Regions from separate parts of the Bacillus sp. LH1 genome, predicted to be linked through region 1. Evidence: riboswitches for the same ligand, from Rfam matches in the RefSeq annotation. Region 1 holds a riboswitch; the other holds the start of a gene.
The links. A riboswitch is a leader RNA that binds a small molecule or an ion and turns the genes downstream of it on or off. The one in region 1 is predicted to bind lysine.

Region 1 (9,753 bases):
GAAAGGGCATACAAAATAAAAAAAGAATAAGAAATCGTTTTCACAAACATTTCATTTGAAAAATGTTATCAAACCCCCTACAATCACCTTATACTCACTCTTACAAGTTGCTATTTTAGGAGGACTAATCATGACAACTAGCAATACGTACAAATTTTATTTAAACGGAGAATGGAGAGAAAGCTCTTCAGGAGAAACAATCGAAATTCCATCTCCATACTTACACGAAGTAATTGGACAAGTACAAGCAATTACTCGCGGAGAAGTAGATGAAGCAATTGCATCTGCAAAAGAAGCTCAAAAATCATGGGCTGAAGCTTCCCTACAAGATCGCGCAAAATACTTATATAAATGGGCTGATGAGCTCGTAAATATGCAGGATGAAATTGCCGATATCATTATGAAAGAAGTCGGTAAAGGATATAAAGATGCGAAGAAAGAAGTTGTTCGTACAGCTGACTTCATTCGTTACACGATCGAAGAAGCTTTACATATGCACGGAGAAAGCATGATGGGCGATAGCTTCCCGGGCGGTACAAAATCTAAGCTTGCGATTATCCAACGCGCACCACTTGGTGTTGTATTAGCAATCGCACCATTTAACTACCCAGTAAACTTATCTGCTGCAAAACTTGCACCAGCATTAATTATGGGTAACGCTGTTATTTTCAAACCAGCAACTCAAGGTGCAATTAGTGGTATTAAAATGGTTGAAGCACTTCATAAAGCTGGCCTTCCAAAAGGTCTTGTAAACGTAGCTACAGGACGCGGTTCTGTAATTGGTGACTACTTAGTAGAACACGAAGGCATCAATATGGTATCGTTCACAGGTGGTACAAACACAGGTAAACATTTAGCGAAAAAAGCTTCAATGATTCCACTTGTATTAGAACTTGGTGGTAAAGATCCTGGTATCGTTCGTGAAGATGCTGACTTACAAGATGCTGCAAACCATATCGTAAGCGGTGCATTCTCTTACTCTGGTCAACGTTGTACAGCTATTAAACGTGTACTTGTACACGAAAACGTAGCGGACGAGCTTGTTAGCTTATTAAAAGCGCAAGTAGCTGAACTATCAGTTGGATCTCCAGAACAAGATAGCACAATCGTTCCATTAATCGACGACAAGTCTGCTGACTTCGTTCAAGGTTTAGTTGACGACGCTGTAGAAAAAGGTGCTACAATCGTTATCGGTAACAAACGTGAGCGTAACTTAATTTACCCAACATTAATCGATCACGTAACAGAAGAGATGAAAGTTGCTTGGGAAGAGCCATTCGGCCCAATCCTTCCAATCATCCGTGTTTCTTCAGATGAACAAGCAATTGAAATTGCTAACAAATCAGAGTTCGGTCTGCAAGCAAGTGTCTTCACTAAAGACATTAACAAAGCATTTGCAATTGCTAACAAAATCGAAACTGGTTCTGTTCAAATTAACGGACGCACAGAGCGCGGCCCTGACCACTTCCCATTCATCGGTGTAAAAGGTTCAGGTATGGGCGCACAAGGTATTCGTAAGAGCCTTGAGTCTATGACACGTGAAAAAGTAACTGTATTAAACTTAGTTTAATCTTATAAAAAGAAGCTGATCTATAAATAGATCAGCTTCTTTTCTATATAAATACTTCCAAAAACGAAGTATTTCATTCTACTTCCGATTTGGTTTTCCAAATCGAACTAAAACATGCCATAATAATTTTAATTCCTGAAGCACTTCTTCATAAGTTCCACGATCACTCCAAGATAATGGATTGCGTTTCAAATCCACTACAGCAGAGCCAATTATATTTGCATCGATACAATGATTCCGTGCAATGCGTCTTGCTAAAGATGGCATTTTTGAACCTCTAAAATCCATCGGAACTTCGTCTACCGCAAGTACAAAACCGATGTGCCAATACAAATCAATAGCATACTTCAGGCAAATTTCTTCTAAAACTTTTCCTACATCCGTACCCTTAAATGAAGGATCTGCGACAAGCGCTTCCACGTCTTCTTTTAGAGAAATCTCTCCATGAATCTGCGCTTCAATATAATGATTAAGGTTACGGGCTGGCTCTTTGCTTACTACATCTATAAACGGCCTTTTCAGGTTAGCCAGTAAATGATTAATTAATATTGTTGGAGTCAAATTTCCTTCACCAATTGCAAAATCTCTTACGAATGTCTCTTCCAAAAGAGCAGCTACAATCATATCAAACTCCTCATAAGTCCCCTTTTCTTTCGGATCTTGATGTGAATCTAAATATGTATATGTAGAACGCGAAGAAACTTTTGGAGATAAGAGAAAATAACAGGAACCAAAACGCGGAGCCGGCCCATCTGGATGTAACATTAAATTTAGCGCTCCGTATTTTGGACGTTGATCATTCGTTACGCCTTCTAATTGATATGCCCCTCCAAATATTCTCTTTTCCCAAAGGTCACGTTCACCACCAGGATAAGCAGATACGCTTCCATTAGATAGCAATGTTTCAAACTGACTTTTATATACTCCTTGCTCAAATAGTGCTTCAGCAACACTTTTCTTACTCGAATCTAGTCTGTCTGGATGAAAGTGTAAAGCAATCCTTGCGTGAGATTTTAAATTAGCGACAGCCTCTTCAAATATTTCATCTGTAATATTAGACATTTTAAGTATATGATTAATCGTTGCTTTAGCCTCACGTTTTTCGTTCTCTGCATATTTTGAAATATACTCCAAAGCAAATAATTGAGATCTTGATAATTCCATAATCAAACCTCTCCTTTAATTAAAATGACCTTAATGATTTCAATTAAAAGCTTATTCTTTCCTTCTTATGAAACGAACCTAATTTATTTAAAAACGTAATTTACTAAATCTTAATTATGCATACACGCATTTTTCATAGGCAAATGTACACATTCTACAGAAATTTGATACCCTAGCCATCGCTCAGCAATATGTTCAAATGATAAAACAGATCCCGTTGTAAAAAAACGATGCTTCGGATTCAGATTGTCAGACAAAATTCCTTTGTGCTGTAAAATGGTACTTAACTCTATCGCCGTTTCTTCTGCAGAACTAATAATCGTTACATCTTCTCCTAGTTCCTTTTTTATATAGGACTCTAAAAGTGGATAATGCGTACATCCAAGAATTAACGTATCTATATCTTCTTTCGTTAATGGAAGTAAAGCTTGTTTCACTTGCTGCGTGACATATGCTGTATCTTCTAATTGATTTTCTACAACTGTGGCTAAAGTCGGGCAAGCATAGCTATGCACTTCCAAATATGTATCCAGCTCGTGTAATGCTTTTTCATACATATTAGATTTTATCGTACCTACAGTTCCAATTACCCCGATTTCCCCTTTCTTTGTTACTTTAATTGCCGCTCTTGCTCCTGGATGTATAACGCCAATAACTGGAATGGAAAGTGCTTCTTGCAGCTCAGTCAATGCAGCAGCTGCAGCAGTATTACATGCTACGACTAGCGCTTTTAATGGAAACTGTTTGAGGAACTCAACCATTTCAAATACGAAAGATTGCACCTCCTCTACACTTCTTGGCCCATACGGGCAACGCTTATTATCACCAATATAATAAATGCTTTCTTTAGGCAATTGTCTTATAATTTCGCTCGCAACTGTTAATCCCCCAACTCCCGAATCTAGCACACCTATTACTGAATGTTTATGACATACAGACATTTACTTCATCCCCTTTTCAATCATCTAGCGCTAATAACATGTATTATATTACGAAAATTCAAATATCACATAACAATCCCTCTTACTTTTAATCACAAACTCTTCTCTATAATCTGATTATTACTATATCCATTGACGTATAAAAATACATTTGTTACTCTTAAAGACGTTAATTTAATATTTAAATCCTCATTCGTATCTCGGTGAGGTAGAGGTTGCAATCATTAAGAGTATCATTTCAGGAGATGTAGTGGCATTGATGAAGGAATGAGAAAGGAATGGTTGCCGAAGTAAGTCGTGTCCACCATGCACGCTTGCTGGGTCTGCATTTAATAAGTGCAGAACTGTCACAAACGTTTCGTTTGTGGAGAGCTATCGAGAGGTATGTCGTGGGTTTCTTATAAGATAGAAAGCATGTAGCGGCAAATTACGTGCTTTTTTTGTTTTGTTTGGGACTTCTCTTCCTGACTCAGGAAGACATACATATCTCCTCGCTTGACTTGGTTATACTAACTTTGGAGGTATTTTCTATGCAACAAAAAAAATGGGGCTTTTGGGTACTAACAGCTTTCGTTGTCGGTAACATGGTTGGCGCTGGTATTTTCATGGTGCCAAGTACGTTGGCACAAACAGCAAGCCCACTCGGTGTCACTTTAGCTTGGTTAACTACAGGGTTCGGTGTTTTAATGCTAGCTCTTGTTTTCGGTAATTTAGCAATTCGTCGTCCTGATTTAACGACAGGGCCACAAAGTCATGCATATGCTTTATTCTCAACACCAAAAAAGAAAAAAATGGCTGGCTTCAGTATGGTATGGGGATATTGGGTTGCAAACTGGGCAAGTAACGTTGCCATCATTACATCATTTGCGGGATATTTATCACTCTTCTTCCCAATTATGAAAGATACGCGACTACTATTTTCAATCGGCTCGTTTAACGTAGAAGTCGGAAAACTAATTACATTTACGATTTGTTCCATCTTACTTTGGGGAACTCATATTATATTAACAAACGGTGTAAGCGGAGCTGGAAAACTAAACTTCTTAGCAACAACAACGAAAGTAACTGGATTCCTTTTATTCATCGTCGTTACGTTATTTGCATTCGAAGCTTCTAAATTTGGACAATGGTATACACCGATGATTGATAAATCAGGGGCATCACACGGTCTTCTTTCACAAGTGAATTTAGCTGCTCTTACAACACTTTGGGCGTTTATCGGAATTGAATCAGCTGTTCTTTTATCAAACCGTGCTGTTTCTCCAAAAACGGTAAAACGCGCAACAGTTGCGGGATTACTTATTACAGTTGCCATCTACTTAGGAATCACAATTTTAACAATGGGTGTACTTCACGTTGATAAATTACAAGCTTCTGAACGTCCATTAGCAGATGCACTAAACGCTGCAATGGGTCACGGCGGCGGGAAACTGATGGCATTACTTGCTCTTACTTCCCTGTTCGGTTCTATCTTAGGCTGGATTTTATTAAGCTCAGAAGTACCTTATCAAGCAGCAAAAGAAGGTTTCTTCCCTTCCTTCTTCACAAAAACAAATAAAAAAGGAAGTCCAATTTACTCATTACGATTAACAAACATTATGTCGCAAGTATTCCTATTCTCAACATTATCAGGAACCATTGCGGAAGCTTATACATTCGTTATTACCGTATCGACACTGGCCTACCTCATTCCATATCTCGTTTCACCAATCTTCCAGTTAAAACTAGTCGCAACTGGTGAAACATATAAAAATGAAATGCGGGCAAGAATTACAGATGGCATAGTCGCAGTTATCGCACTTTGCTACGCACTATGGGTTATTAAAACGGGCGCATCCGATATAAAAACGTTCCTTCTCGGAATTGGTTTATTCGTAATCGGATTTGCTTTCTATCCATTAATGAATCGTGATCAGAAAAAAAATAACGAAAAGAAAAACGGGCAAGTTGCATAACGCAATTTGCTCGTTTTTTCTTTTGTAAAACATATATAATAGAACAAAGAGGTGAAAAACATGTCAATCGAATCGCTATGGAGCAGTCGCTTCCAACAACATATTCAAAATATCATTACATACTTTGCACGTATGATTAACGGTTTACTATATAGCTTTATCTTTATTTCATGCGTTGGTGCATATTATTATGCTCAGTTTCTAAAAGCATCTCCTTCTAAAGGAATATCTTTAATAATTATAACGATTGTACTTACATTCATTATAACGAGATGCCCTATCCGTACATTTATTCAAAAACCTGATGCTGTCTATTTACTAGCACTAGAAGAGAAATTAACATCTTATTTTAAAAAATCTCTTCTATACAATTACATCATGCAGCTTTTCCCATTATTATTTACGTTCCTTATTCTCGTTCCACTTGCTATGCAATCATTGCAATTAACTGTACCTTTTTTATGTACAATCTTTATCGTGTTAATGATTACGAAAGCCTGGAACATGTACATACATTGGATGTGGCGTGATAGTCACGAAAAAAATATATGGCTAATCATTCGTATTACTTGTAACGCCCTAATCATTTACATGCTGTTTTATTCCGCAAATGTTCTCATATTGGGCGGACTACTCTTACTACTTGCTTTCCTACTTCTATATACGAAAAAACAGCCTACAAAACGAATACCGTGGGATTACATAATCGAGCAAGAAGAAAAAATGAACGTTCGTTTTTATCAATTTGCTAGCATTTTCACAGATGTTCCGCAACTGAATAAACAAGTAAATAAAAGAAAATGGCTTACAAATTGGATTGAACCTTTATTACATAAAAAACGAGCAACTTTCTTCTATTTACATACATTAGCATTTTTACGTGGAAATGATTATTTCGGTATATATATTCGCTTAGGATTGATCGGTGCTTTCGCCTTATATTTCATACCAAATATATACGTAAAAGGCTCTATCACTTACATCGTTCTATATATGATCTCTATGCAGCTCCGTTCACTATGGAAATATTTTTCGGGAAATATTATTGTGGCATTATATCCAATCCATACTGAAGAAAGGATGAAGCAATTTCTTCACTTAATCTTTATATTGCTAAGTATTCAACTCATTGTATTTTCGAGTGTTATACTCATTGCTACAGGTCAATTTTTACATATCCTTATCATTATGATTGTCGGGTTACTCGGGATCAAATTTATTATTGTACCAAAAACGAAGCAAAGAATTTCCGCATTTTAACGAAAAGAATTATCTTAAAAGCCAAGGAGAAAATAAACTTTCTCCTTGGCCTTTTTATTTTTCTTCCTCAAACAAGAATCACCAGCACAACCAATGTATTATGATTTTTACATACAAAAATCATAATACATGTTTACGTCCTAATAAAAAGGGTATCTATTAAATTAACAAAGTAAAGGAGGGGCCTATATTGTGAATAAAAAAATGGAGCAATTGAAGCACCATGTTACGGATAATCAACGCAAACATGCTTTAACAACAAACCAAGGAGTAAAAATAGCCGAGGATGAATTTTCTTTAAAGATGGGCTTAAGAGGCCCAACCTTAATGGAGGATTTCCACTTTCGCGAGAAAATGACCCACTTTGATCATGAACGAATTCCTGAAAGGATTGTTCATGCACGCGGAGTTGGCGCTCATGGTTATTTTCAGCTTTATGAATCGTTAGAAGCATATACGAAAGCAGATTTTCTTACTAATCCTTCAAAGAAAACACCTGTATTTGTACGGTTCTCAACCGTTCAAGGTTCTAAAGGATCCAACGACACAGTAAGAGATGTACGCGGATTCGCCACAAAATTTTATACAGATGAAGGAAACTATGATTTAGTGGGTAATAATATGCCCGTATTCTTTATCCAAGATGCTATTAAATTTCCTGATTTTGTCCATGCAGTTAAACCAGAACCACATAATGATATTCCTCAAGGAGCTAGCGCTCATGATACCTTTTGGGACTTTGTTGCGCATAATCCTGAGTCCACTCATATGGTCATGTGGCAAATGAGCGACCGAGCTATTCCGCGTAGTTTACGAATGATGGAAGGTTTTGGAGTTCACACATTTCGACTCATTAACACAGCAGGAAAAGCCCATTTCGTAAAGTTTCACTGGAAACCTACCCTTGGGGTTCATTCATTAGTATGGGATGAAGCTCAAAGGATTGCTGGGAAAAATCCTGATTTTCATCGTCAAGATTTATACGAAGCAATTGAAAAAGGGGATTATCCTGAATGGGAGCTTGGATTACAGTTAATTCCAGAAGAAGATGAACATAAATTTGATTTTGATATTTTAGATCCAACGAAATTATGGCCAGAAGAAGAAGTTCCCGTAAAATTAGTTGGTAAAATGACATTGAACAAAAATGTTGATAACTTCTTTGCTGAAACAGAGCAGGTAGCTTTTCACCCTGGTCATGTCGTACCAGGTATTGATTTTTCAAATGACCCTCTTCTGCAAGGAAGATTATTCTCCTATACAGATACACAATTATCTCGTTTAGGGGGCCCTAATTTCCATCAAATCCCTATCAATCAACCCGTATGTCCTTTTCATAATAATCAACGTGATGGTATGCATCAAATGCAGATTCATCGCGGTCAAACAAGCTATCATCCTAACGGATTAAATAACAATCAACCTGCAACCGTCCAAGCCGAACAAGGAGGATATGAACATTATCAAGAAAAGATTGATGGGCATAAAATTAGAGGTCGTAGTAAAAGCTTTCTTAACTTTTATTCTCAGGCTAAACTTTTCTACAATAGTATGAGCCCTATTGAAAAGCAGCACCTAAAAGAAGCTTTTTGCTTTGAAGTTGGGAAGTGTAAATCAGACATGGTGAAGGCAAATGTAATTGCTCTCCTAAACCACGTCGATCGTCAATTAGCACAAGAAGTCGCTAACATTGTTGGAGCTCCTTTACCTAAAGAAAATCACGAAGTAAATTCAGATGCAAAATCACCTGCACTAAGTATGTCCAATACTATTTTTAAATCTGATTCTAAAAATGTCGCAATTCTATTAAATGGTGACCCAAGCGTCTCCCTTCTGTCCGAATGGATTCAAGCTTTTGCACAGCACCGAATGAACTATAGCATCATAGATAATAAAATTTATCATTTCAATGATTCCATTAAAGTAACTGATACTTATACAACAACAGACTCTTCGCTTTTTGATGCAGTATTAGTGTTTAGTAGTGAGTCTGTCATTCACCCCCCTGTTTTAGAATTTACAGAAACTACTTTTAAACATTTTAAACCGATAGCTCATGTCCTTAGTAATCCTCATGCTTTGGACAATAGTAAAATTAAATTAGATGGAGCAGGAGTTTATAACTTAACAAACACTTCAATTGAATCATTTATAGAAGGTATTGCCCAAGGAAGATTCTGGAACCGATAATATAATATAATATAAGGAGCGGATTAGAATGAGTAAAAAAATTGCTATTTTAATAACGGATTATTTCGAGGACACAGAATACACAGAGCCAGTAGGAGCTTTTAAACAAAAGGGATATGAATTAACAACTATTGAAATGGAAAAAGGGAAAACGGTACACGGTAAACAAGGAAAAAGTGAAGTCGTAATTGATAAAAGTATTGACGATGTTTCTCCAGAAAACTTTGATGCCCTCTTCATACCAGGCGGGTTCTCCCCAGATATACTTCGTGCAGATGAACGTTTTGTTCGCTTTAGTAAAGCATTTATGGATGCGGACAAACCCGTTTTCGCTATTTGTCACGGACCTCAGCTACTCATCACTGCACAAACACTTGAAGGACGTGATGTAACTGGATATAAATCTATTGAAGTCGATTTAAAAAATGCCGGCGGGAACTTTCATGACAAAGAGGTTGTCGTATGTCAAAATCAGCTAGTAACAAGTAGACAGCCAGAGGACATCCCAGCGTTTATTGAAGAATCGTTGCGTATATTAGGATAACTAACCTCCTTTTATTTACATGAAAATAGTTAATCAGTGAGGTTTTATTCATCCCCCACTGATTAATTAGCCCCCACCAACTGGTCGTTTACAGGCAATCCGACCACCACAAATAGCAAGATAAATAAA
Region 2 (9,753 bases), 2.1 Mb from region 1:
AAATACGTAATCCGATTATGTGATGGCCGATTTGGCTGCGGAGTTATATCGATAGTAAGTACGTGACCTTTTCCAATTAAATCTAACATAGAAGCTAAATACAGTGCACTACCACCGTGAAAAGTCCCGCATTCAATAATTAAATCGGGCTTTAATTCATAAATAATTTCTTGATACAAAAAGAGATCAGAGGGAAGTTTACAGATTGGAACCCCGAACCAGTGTGTATCGTTTAACCACACGAGGCTGTTGTAATATTGGTTTAGAAATTCATTGCTTATATTATCGATTTTAAATTCTCCTTTCTAAAAAGGATTCTCTCGTTTGACGTAAAGTGTTTACGCATGAAAGTTGTACTATATATTATGTAGTAAGGAATTGTAAGGCGAGTGTTTTTACTTGAAAATAAGCCAAATAACTCATGTGGAAAATGAAAGGAAATGATCGTATGTACAAATACACAATTTGTTTTATTAGAAAAAGCGATAAAATACTGCTATTAAATAGAAATAAAAAGCCGAATATGGGGATGTGGAATGGTGTTGGAGGAAAAATAGAAGAGAATGAAACGCCATACGAAGGAATAATTAGAGAAACGTTTGAGGAAACGGGTATAGAACTTTCAAGTGTAACGTATAAAGGGACTGTTGTTTTTAAAGGTAAAGATGAGCCCCAGGCTAGTGAAGGAATGTATGTGTTCGTTGCTGATTTTCCAGATGGAATGCAAATGAATACACCATTACGTACGGCTGAAGGATTATTAGAATGGAAAGAAATTGATTGGATATTAGATGGTGATAATAGAGGTGTAGTTAGCAACTTACCAAAATACTTACCGACAGTAATAACAGAAGAAAATAAGTTAAAACATATATTCACGTACGATAACCGGAATATTATTAATTACACAACTGCATGTTTGACAGAAGATGATGCGAACAAGCGATATGAAAAACAACTCATTTCTCAATAGAAGAGGATAGTGAAAAATCACGTTTTGTTCTCATTATATATACGAAGTGATTATATGTTTCAGAAATACAATTTATTGGTCAGAATTGTAATATGTATGATATAACTTTTCTTATGGTGAAAGCGTAGAGAACATACGTAAACGGAACAAAAAAGAGGTGGCTTTGCCGCCCCCTTTTTGTTAGCTGTGAATCGCCTTAATCATAAATCGATGTTGCTTCACATCAAAATATCCTTTTTGCAAGATGATTTCATGTATACGATATAGTTCCTTATAATACCTTTCGACAGTAAAATCAGGAATTTGCCACGGAATCGCTTTTAAATAATAGACAATAGCGCCAATATCATAAAAGCGTTGGAAAGGGAATTCTTCTTTTGCATCTAAGATAGTAAATCCATTTTCCTCTAACTCACTACATGCTGCTTCAAGTGACCAACTTGCAAATTCGTTATTTAGCGGTGCGTTAAATTGCTCATTAAGTTCCACACAATCGAGACCACCAACTTGTTGTGTAAGGAAAACGCCATGTGGAGAAAGAATTCGTTTTACCTCAGAGGCAGCATAGGATTCATGTTGATTTATAATGAAATCAAACTGCCCATCTTGAAATGGTAATACAGTATCATTAATCACTTTGACGACTGTAACTCCTAAAGGCTCTAATTTCTTCCGAGCAATTGGCACATTTGGAGCATAACCCTCAGTAGCATAAATAGTTGACGGGAACGGTTGTAACATAGATAAAAACTCTCCGCCGCCAGTACCCATATCGAGCATTGACTTTGCACGTTGCATAAGCAGGAAAGCAATGCTGCCGTACGACCATGATAAAGGCTCGCTCTTCATTCGGCCCGTTTCTGAAATGAAAGAAAAATCCCAACCGCTAAAATGTGTATTTGCACTTTCTAATAAAGTTAAAAATAATGGATCACGTTTCATAATTATGTCCTCCTATTTTTCAATGAATGATATGATGAGAAAGGAGAACGGAGAACGGGAGGACCTCTCATGAAAGAGAAGCGGTTTTACGTTTCGTGTTCGAATAGATTCATATAAATTTGCTCCTTGTGAGAATGGTTATTTATATATTCGGGATAATCGAGTGGGAATCCTTTGAGGGTATAAAAGAAGGCAGTTGTTTAATGAAAAAATAAATTGAGTTATCTAATTTTATAGTGTAATTGTTCATCCATACGCATAAAAAAATTATTCTCTCCATAAAATAGTAAAATTATATTGGAGGTTGAATTATGAAAAAATTTAGTGTATTTTCAATAACATTGATGACTTTTGGAATGTTATTATTTGGATTAAATAGGATAATAGATAGCTATTCTGAGCCTATTATCCTATTAGGGTATATTTCTTTTTTAATTGGAGTGGTTCTGAGTATTATAGCGATTGCTAGACGTGAAGATGGAAGATTAAAATTCATATCACTTATCTCTTTCTTTGTTCTCCTGTTTTTCATTACTTGGTTTGAGTCGTTTCAGGTACTACGAATTATTACTTGGCTAAAAAATATCTATTAAAATTTAAATTGTTGGTAAAAATGGGAAAACTTAAATTTAGGTTTCTTTTTATTATATTCGATTATCAATAGTAAAACTTATTAGAGCCATTAATAAAAGAAATAGATATATAAACCGAGTGTAAAAATATTTTAATTCTTTGAAAACATTCAGCGATTTAGTATTCTTTATATATGGAATATTTTGTTTATGCGAAAAGAGGGCAAGGTGCTATATGAAAAGAATGAAAAATGTAATGTTACTATTGTTATGTTTCTTATGTTTAAGTGGGTGTAATTATAAAGATGACGATCAGGTGAAAAAATATGTGAAAAAAAAGCACGGAATTGATGTGATTGTAACACATTGGGGTGCTATAAACGAAGGGAATATGGGGCATACATATCATACTGTTCAAGCAAAAAATAACAAAAATATTCAATTTAGAGTAGAGGTAGATGGCTTCTTATATTCAAGAATAAAAGGTGATGAATATCAATACGGAAAAAAAACATATGAGGAATATAAGAAATTTAAACCAATGCTAGAAGAAATTAAAAAATTAGGTTACGTGGAACCTGAAAATAAAAATGTTTTTCAATATATAGTGGATGATGATATAGAGGAGAAACCAACGGATACGTTATTATTAACTTTAAAAACGAGTGACAAGATTGATTACAGTCAATTTGAATCAAAAGAATTAGATCGTTTATATGCTCTAATCCAATTCATTCAGAAGAGTAATAGAAAGATAACAACACTTGAAATTGAGGATTATAATGGTGAATCTATAGGCTTGCCTTTTCAAAATGTGCAAAAAGCTATAACGAAAGAAGAACTGCTTTTAACAATGAAAAACACAGTAAGCGGTTATTGGACATATTTGGTTCAAACTGAAACAAAAGTAGGCGTAAGGTTAAATGAAATTCAAAATGATCGTTTTGAAATTGAGGATATTACTTGTCCACACCCGAAAGACGGCAATTGTCTAGAGTATGAATTGACATTAGTTTTCAATGACAGTGAGATAAAATATAGAAATGATCCATATGTAATAGATGATTTGAGAAAGGTAGTCACTATTCTTAAAGAAGAACTATATAATAAGGAATTTAACATATATTTAAGGAACAAGGATGGAACAAGTTATTCACTCTGGCTATCATCCGAAAAAATTAAGGAAAGTAATAACATAGAAGAGCTAGTAAAATAATGATATAAAGAAGAAATTTAAAGTGCTTTTTACGTTTGTTATTTCTGTATTCAAAAGGAAAACCGCTTATACTTCATTTTTGAAGCATAAGCGGCTTTGTTTAAAATATTTAAAAACAAAAATCTTTTGGTAAATTACCATTTTTAATAACTGTTCTTAACCCATGTTTTATAATCCAAGGATTAATAGGATGCTGTTTATCACGTAATTGCTGTAACCACTGAAAAACGAGTTCTTTATCTTCTTTCGTAATATCGTTAATATGATTGGCTACAGATTTTTGAACATATTTAGAAGGGTCATTCATTAATGGTTCAAGAAGTTGTAAATTGTACTGAAAATCACCTTTTAGAGCTCCTATTTTTTTAGCCCAAGGAAGCCTTGGTCTTGTACCTTCAGAAACTAATCTCCTAATGTGGCTGTTTTCGTCATGAATCCACTGTTGTAATATGTTTAGTGTATCTTCATGGTATGTTTCAAGAAAGGGCCGAATGGCATATTCAGCAGTATTCCTTTTCGTTATTTCATACATTGCATTAAACGAGATTTTAAAATCGTTAAGCCCATATTTTTCAACGTATTTTGCAACAGGCATGTACATATATCCATTTGTAAATGTGCCTACTTCTGTTGTATTTTCTGGTCCTAATGTTTTCAGTAATATATGTATTGCGGCATTAAAATCTTTTTGTAAAGCATTGTGTAATTCATCTGCAATTACTTCAATACGCTGTTTTAACTCTAAATTTTCAACTTTACAAGCTACAGAATCTACAAAGATGCTTTTAGAGAAACAAGGATCGTGTTTACAAATAGAATCAGCTATTTTTTCTGCTAATTCTTCATTAAATAAAAATTTTAACGGAACATATTTACCCATTTTTTCACCTCGGTGGTCAAATGAAAACAATTTTTATTTTTTAATCGACAATCCATAAACCAAAGTCTCACTCGGAGTCGTAATACTAAAACCTGTCGTCTTATAATCAAGCTTCACTGTATCACCAGTGTAGTCTTTCGTAAATGAATCCATTTGTACGATAAGCTCCGCATCTTCATATACAACATCATCTGCGTTAAATGTATCCCAAATTAAATCGACATCAACGAAAATACTACAGGAGTTTGTCATTGTTCCTCTAATGCGAATGATCTTTTTGTCTTCACGTTCTAATCTATGTATAGCTGCTTTTGCTTCATCAGTAATGCGAATGTTCATTGTATCCCAACCTTTTATTTATATTTCTTCTATTATGGCAAAAACAGGAGCAATAGGGAAGGAAAGAGGTTTGCAACAAAAAACGAGCAAACAAATTTGTTTGCTCGTTTCACTTTATTTTAGTTCACATTTATCAAGTGGAATCACTTTTGTTTTTTTCGTAAATTTATATCCTAACCATAGTACTAAGAAGAGTGGTAAACCGATGTAAGAAACGAGTACGCCATTCCAATCGATTGATTCACCCATAAATGCGCCGTAGTTTTGTCCTAAAATTACGATGATACAAAGTGTAAATGCGAAGATTGGACCAAATGGGAACCATTTTGCTCTATATGGTAAGTCATTTAAATCTTTTCCTTGTGCGATATACGCTTTACGGAAACGGTAATGACTAATTGCAATGCCGACCCAAGCGATAAAGCCAGACATTCCTGATGCATTTAATAACCAAATGTATACAACACCGTCACCGAATAAAGAAGCAATGAAAGCGATACTACCGACAATTGATGTTACGATTAATGCGTTAACAGGTACACCGCGGCTATCTAATTTACCAAGAAACTTTGGTGCTTTTCCTTGGCGAGCTAAATCCCAAAGCATACGAGTTGATGCATACATACCAGAGTTACCAGCAGATAGTACTGCCGTTAAAATAACAGCGTTCATAACAGAAGCAGCAAAGGCAACGCCCGCTTTTTCAAAAATAAGTGTAAACGGACTTACTGTAACATCACTTGCAGCAAGGCTTTCAGTTGTATAAGGAATTAATAAACCGATAACGAGAATTGCAAGGATATAGAATAAAAGAATACGCCAAAAGATTGAACGAATCGCTTTCGGAATATTACGCTCTGGATCAGAAGTTTCACCAGCAGCTACTCCTAATAGTTCAGTACCTTGGAATGAGAAACCAGCTGCCATAAACACACCGATAATTGCCATGATACCGCCGTTAAATGGTGCATCTGCAACAGTGAAGTTTTTAAATCCAACCGTTTCACCGCCCATAATTCCAAAAATCATCATGAAACCAACAATTAAAAAGATAATAATCGTAACTACTTTAATAAGTGCGAACCAATATTCAGATTCACCAAACCCTTTAACAGATAAATAGTTTAAAAGGAAAATAATAGCTAAACATAATCCGCTCCAAATAAGAGAAGGGGTATCTGGGAACCAAAATTTCATAATTAATGTTACGGCTGCAAGTTCAGCAGCAATCGTAATTGCCCAGTTATACCAATAGTTCCATCCAAGTGCAAAGCCAAGTGATGGATCAACAAATTTTGTTGCATACGTACTAAAAGATCCAGTAACAGGCATGTAAGCTGCAAGTTCAGCTAAGCTTGTCATTAAAAAATAAACCATAATTCCAATTGCGGCGTATGCAATTAATGCGCCACCAGGTCCAGCTGTATGGATGACACCACCACTGGCAAGAAATAGTCCGGTACCAATTGTACCACCGAGAGAAATCATCGTAAGGTGACGAGATTTTAATCCGCGTTTTAATTCACCTTGTCCTTGTGTAGTTTGCGTTTTAGAGGTAGATTGATTTGTTGCGCTATTCATGTTCAACACTCCTTTTCTTGTAGGTTAGGAAGGAGCGGGGGAGAAAAATACAAAAAACCGCCAAAGGAATTTGGCGGAACGTTTCACAAATAACCACCCCATCATACCCTTCCGTTAAGATAGCACCCCACGTTTACACGGTAATTTTGTAAACGTGACAGTTCTGTTCCTTTCGGAGACAGCCCCAGCTCATATTTCCAGAGAAGAAATATAAACTTCGGCAACTTTTCCTTTCAAACGGAGTCAGCTGACATTCTCTGTGTCTCGTCCGTTTTACTATTAAAAGTCGCAACCTCTACCTCATCGGATTGATGAGGATTTATATATTGCTAAGATTTTTAATATATGGCAATTGTAATGACTTTCTGAATATATTGCAAGATATTTTGTTAGGAAAAGTCAAAAAATATCGGTTATTGTATAGGAAACGCTTGCAAAACTCCACCCGAACCTACTATTATGTAGCAATAAGCAAAGAAAAAATTGTTATACAAATGTTTCGCAAAAAATATTGAAAAACCCTCTAAATTAAAAGAAAATTCAGAAAAATATAATTCGACATTCATAATAAAGTCATATTATTTGTTATAATTAGGGTAACGTTTAAGCAAAAAGGGGAAATCAAAATGAAATTAGAAACAGAAAGGCTCTATATAGTGCCGTGTACAGAAGAGAGGATTCAAGTCGCTAACGAGCAAGGATATAATAGCGGTCCGCATATTGTAGGGCATGTAAAGAATGTAAAAAAAGATGCAACTTTATTACCATGGGGGGCGTGGTATGTTCTTCGAAAAGAAGACGATAGCGTTTTAGGTGATATTGGGTTTAAAGGGAAACCAAACGAGGATCAAACAGTAGAAATTGGCTATGGATTCATTGAGAAATATTGGAATCAGGGCTATGCAACAGAAGCTGTAAAAGAACTAATCGATTGGGCTTTCAAAACAGGTGAGGTAGAAACAATAATTGCAGAGACACTTCTAGATAATTATAGTTCGATGCGTGTTTTAGAAAAGTTACATATGAAGAGAGTAAATGCTACAGAAATGATGATTAATTGGAAAATAGAAAAATAAAAAATACCGCTCTAAATTGAGCGGTATTTTTTATAGTTATGGTAGCATTTGCTTCTGATCATTCGGATACTCAGCCGTTGACGTATTAGGACGATTGGAATGATTACGAACAGCAATGAAAATAGAAATAATAACGACAAGACCAACTGCAACGTAAGAAAGTGAAATAATAGTTGGATCCACTTTAAATGTAGTAAGCAGTGTACGAATGTTTGTAAAGATAATAAGACCACCAACTAATACGCCAAGTAAATGAGAAGGAACGATGCGAACTAGCCATGCCGCGATTGGTGCCGCTACGATACCACCGAGCATGAGAGAAAATACCCAAACCCAGCTTACTTGTTCCCAGCCAAGTGAGATGAAGAAGCCGATTGTTGCAGCGAGTGAAACAGGAAATTCACTCGTATCTACAGATCCAATAACTTTTCTAGCTTCATTTCCTCTTGCTAGAAGAACAGGTGTCGTAATCGGCCCCCAACCACCGCCACCAGTTGAATCAACGAATCCAGCGAATAAACCAAGCGGCACAAGTTGTTTTGCAGACATACGCTTATTTGAAGTGACAATTTGTTTTTGAATGATGAATCTTAATAAAATATAAACCCCTAAAGTAAATAAAAATACGGAAATGTACGGTTTGATTACATCTCCAGGCAAATTACTTAAAAAACATGCCCCAACAAATGCGCCGATTGCCCCAGGTAATGTAAGCCTGGAAACTGTATATTTATCAACGTTTCCAAATTTGATATGAGATGCGCCAGAAGCTGCAGTTGTAACGACTTCAGCTAAATGAACCGATGCGGAAGCTACAGCCGGTGCAATACCAAACATTAATAATAGTGAAGTAGACGTTACCCCATACGCCATTCCGAGTGCTCCATCGATCAGTTGAGCGAAAAATCCAATAATAGCAAAGACAATTAATTTCTGCATAAATAATCCCCCTGTAATAATAAATGAAAAAGACACTTTTCCCGTATGAGAAAAGTGCCTTTGGTTTTTCCAATCAGCAATAATTAAATTTGTTTCATTATAATACATATTAATCGTATAAATCAACTAGGTTTTAAAGTTTTTGAATTGAATGAAAGAAAAATAAAATATACAATAAAAGGATGGAGAGAAAGGGGAGAAAGACATGTTACGATTTGATCATCTTGTTCACGCAGTTCATGGTACACCGGAGGAAGCGGCAAAACAAATGCAGGAACTTGGATTTCATACTGTATTAGGCGGAGAGCATACGAATTGGGGTACTTGGAATAGTTTAAGTTATTTTGATTTATCATATATAGAATTTTTAGCAGTTCAATATGAAGAAAAAGCGAAAGAAGCAGAAAATCCATTAGTACAAGAAACAGTGGTGAAACTACAAAATGGAGAAGGAATGCTACAAATCGCGATCCGAACAGATGCAATTGAGGAGCTAGCAGTTAACTTTAATAAGTACGGCTTACATACGATAGGGCCATTTGAAGGGAAACGCATGAGAAAAGATGGCCGACTTTTAGAATGGAAAATGTTATTCGTTAAGCAAGAAGAGAACGGACCGAAATTACCTTTCTTTATACAGTGGAATGAAACGGACGAAGAAAGAAGAAACGATTTACGTAACAGTGGGATGATCACTGAACATAAAAACAAAGTGCAACAAATTGAAACGATTCATTACGCAGTAAAAAACGTTCGAGAAACAGTACGGAAATGGAAAAAAGTAATGGGACTATCTACAAGCTCAGTTGTGAAAAATGAAAAATGGAATGCTGAGTGTCAAAGTGTAGTATTTGGAGATGTTCATGTGCAGTTTTGTGAACCGAGTGGAGAAGGGCTAGTACTAGAACATTTGAATAAGAATGGCGAATATCCATTTGCAGTAGAGTTTAAAGGTGGAAATAAACGAGAGCATGAAGTGCTAGGTAGTTTGTACATATATTAATAGAGGTGAACGTTGTGAAAGAAATGCTTAGGGAGATAGAGAGAATACTAGAATGGCCTCGTATGTTAAAAGCGACTGTTATTTCAAAAGGCTTTTCATTCGATGAGAAATATAAAATTGAATTAGAGAGTGGGGCCTCGTATTTTATTAAAGTATGCGATTCATCATATTTTGAACGGAAGCAGGAAGAATATGAATATATGCAGCAGCTAGATTCTTTACATATTCCTAT

Region 2: linked by a shared signal. The riboswitch ahead of ACX9TM_RS15365 (amino acid permease) and the one ahead of ACX9TM_RS04505 (amino acid permease) in region 1 are both predicted to bind lysine.

The regions. Positions count from the first base shown of each region.
Region 1 is NZ_CM175007.1:862,115-871,867, reverse strand. Features, by position in the region: gene gapN (NADP-dependent glyceraldehyde-3-phosphate dehydrogenase) at 131-1,570, shown strand; gene ACX9TM_RS04515 (DUF3626 domain-containing protein) at 1,649-2,734, opposite strand; gene racE (glutamate racemase) at 2,845-3,675, opposite strand; lysine riboswitch at 3,877-4,058, shown strand; gene ACX9TM_RS04505 (amino acid permease) at 4,206-5,630, shown strand; gene ACX9TM_RS04500 (ABC transporter permease) at 5,691-6,890, shown strand; gene ACX9TM_RS04495 (catalase) at 7,083-9,080, shown strand; gene ACX9TM_RS04490 (type 1 glutamine amidotransferase domain-containing protein) at 9,109-9,624, shown strand; gene ACX9TM_RS04485 (hypothetical protein) at 9,687-9,753, opposite strand, start outside.
Region 2 is NZ_CM175007.1:2,953,224-2,962,976, reverse strand. Features, by position in the region: gene ACX9TM_RS15400 (cephalosporin hydroxylase family protein) at 1-290, opposite strand, end outside; gene ACX9TM_RS15395 (NUDIX hydrolase) at 449-973, shown strand; gene ACX9TM_RS15390 (class I SAM-dependent methyltransferase) at 1,154-1,915, opposite strand; gene ACX9TM_RS15385 (hypothetical protein) at 2,227-2,508, shown strand; gene ACX9TM_RS15380 (hypothetical protein) at 2,723-3,703, shown strand; gene ACX9TM_RS15375 (DNA alkylation repair protein) at 3,813-4,583, opposite strand; gene ACX9TM_RS15370 (iron-sulfur cluster biosynthesis family protein) at 4,617-4,922, opposite strand; gene ACX9TM_RS15365 (amino acid permease) at 5,037-6,503, opposite strand; lysine riboswitch at 6,616-6,809, opposite strand; gene ACX9TM_RS15360 (GNAT family N-acetyltransferase) at 7,130-7,579, shown strand; gene ACX9TM_RS15355 (sulfite exporter TauE/SafE family protein) at 7,616-8,626, opposite strand; gene ACX9TM_RS15350 (VOC family protein) at 8,724-9,521, shown strand; gene ACX9TM_RS15345 (aminoglycoside phosphotransferase family protein) at 9,536-9,753, shown strand, end outside.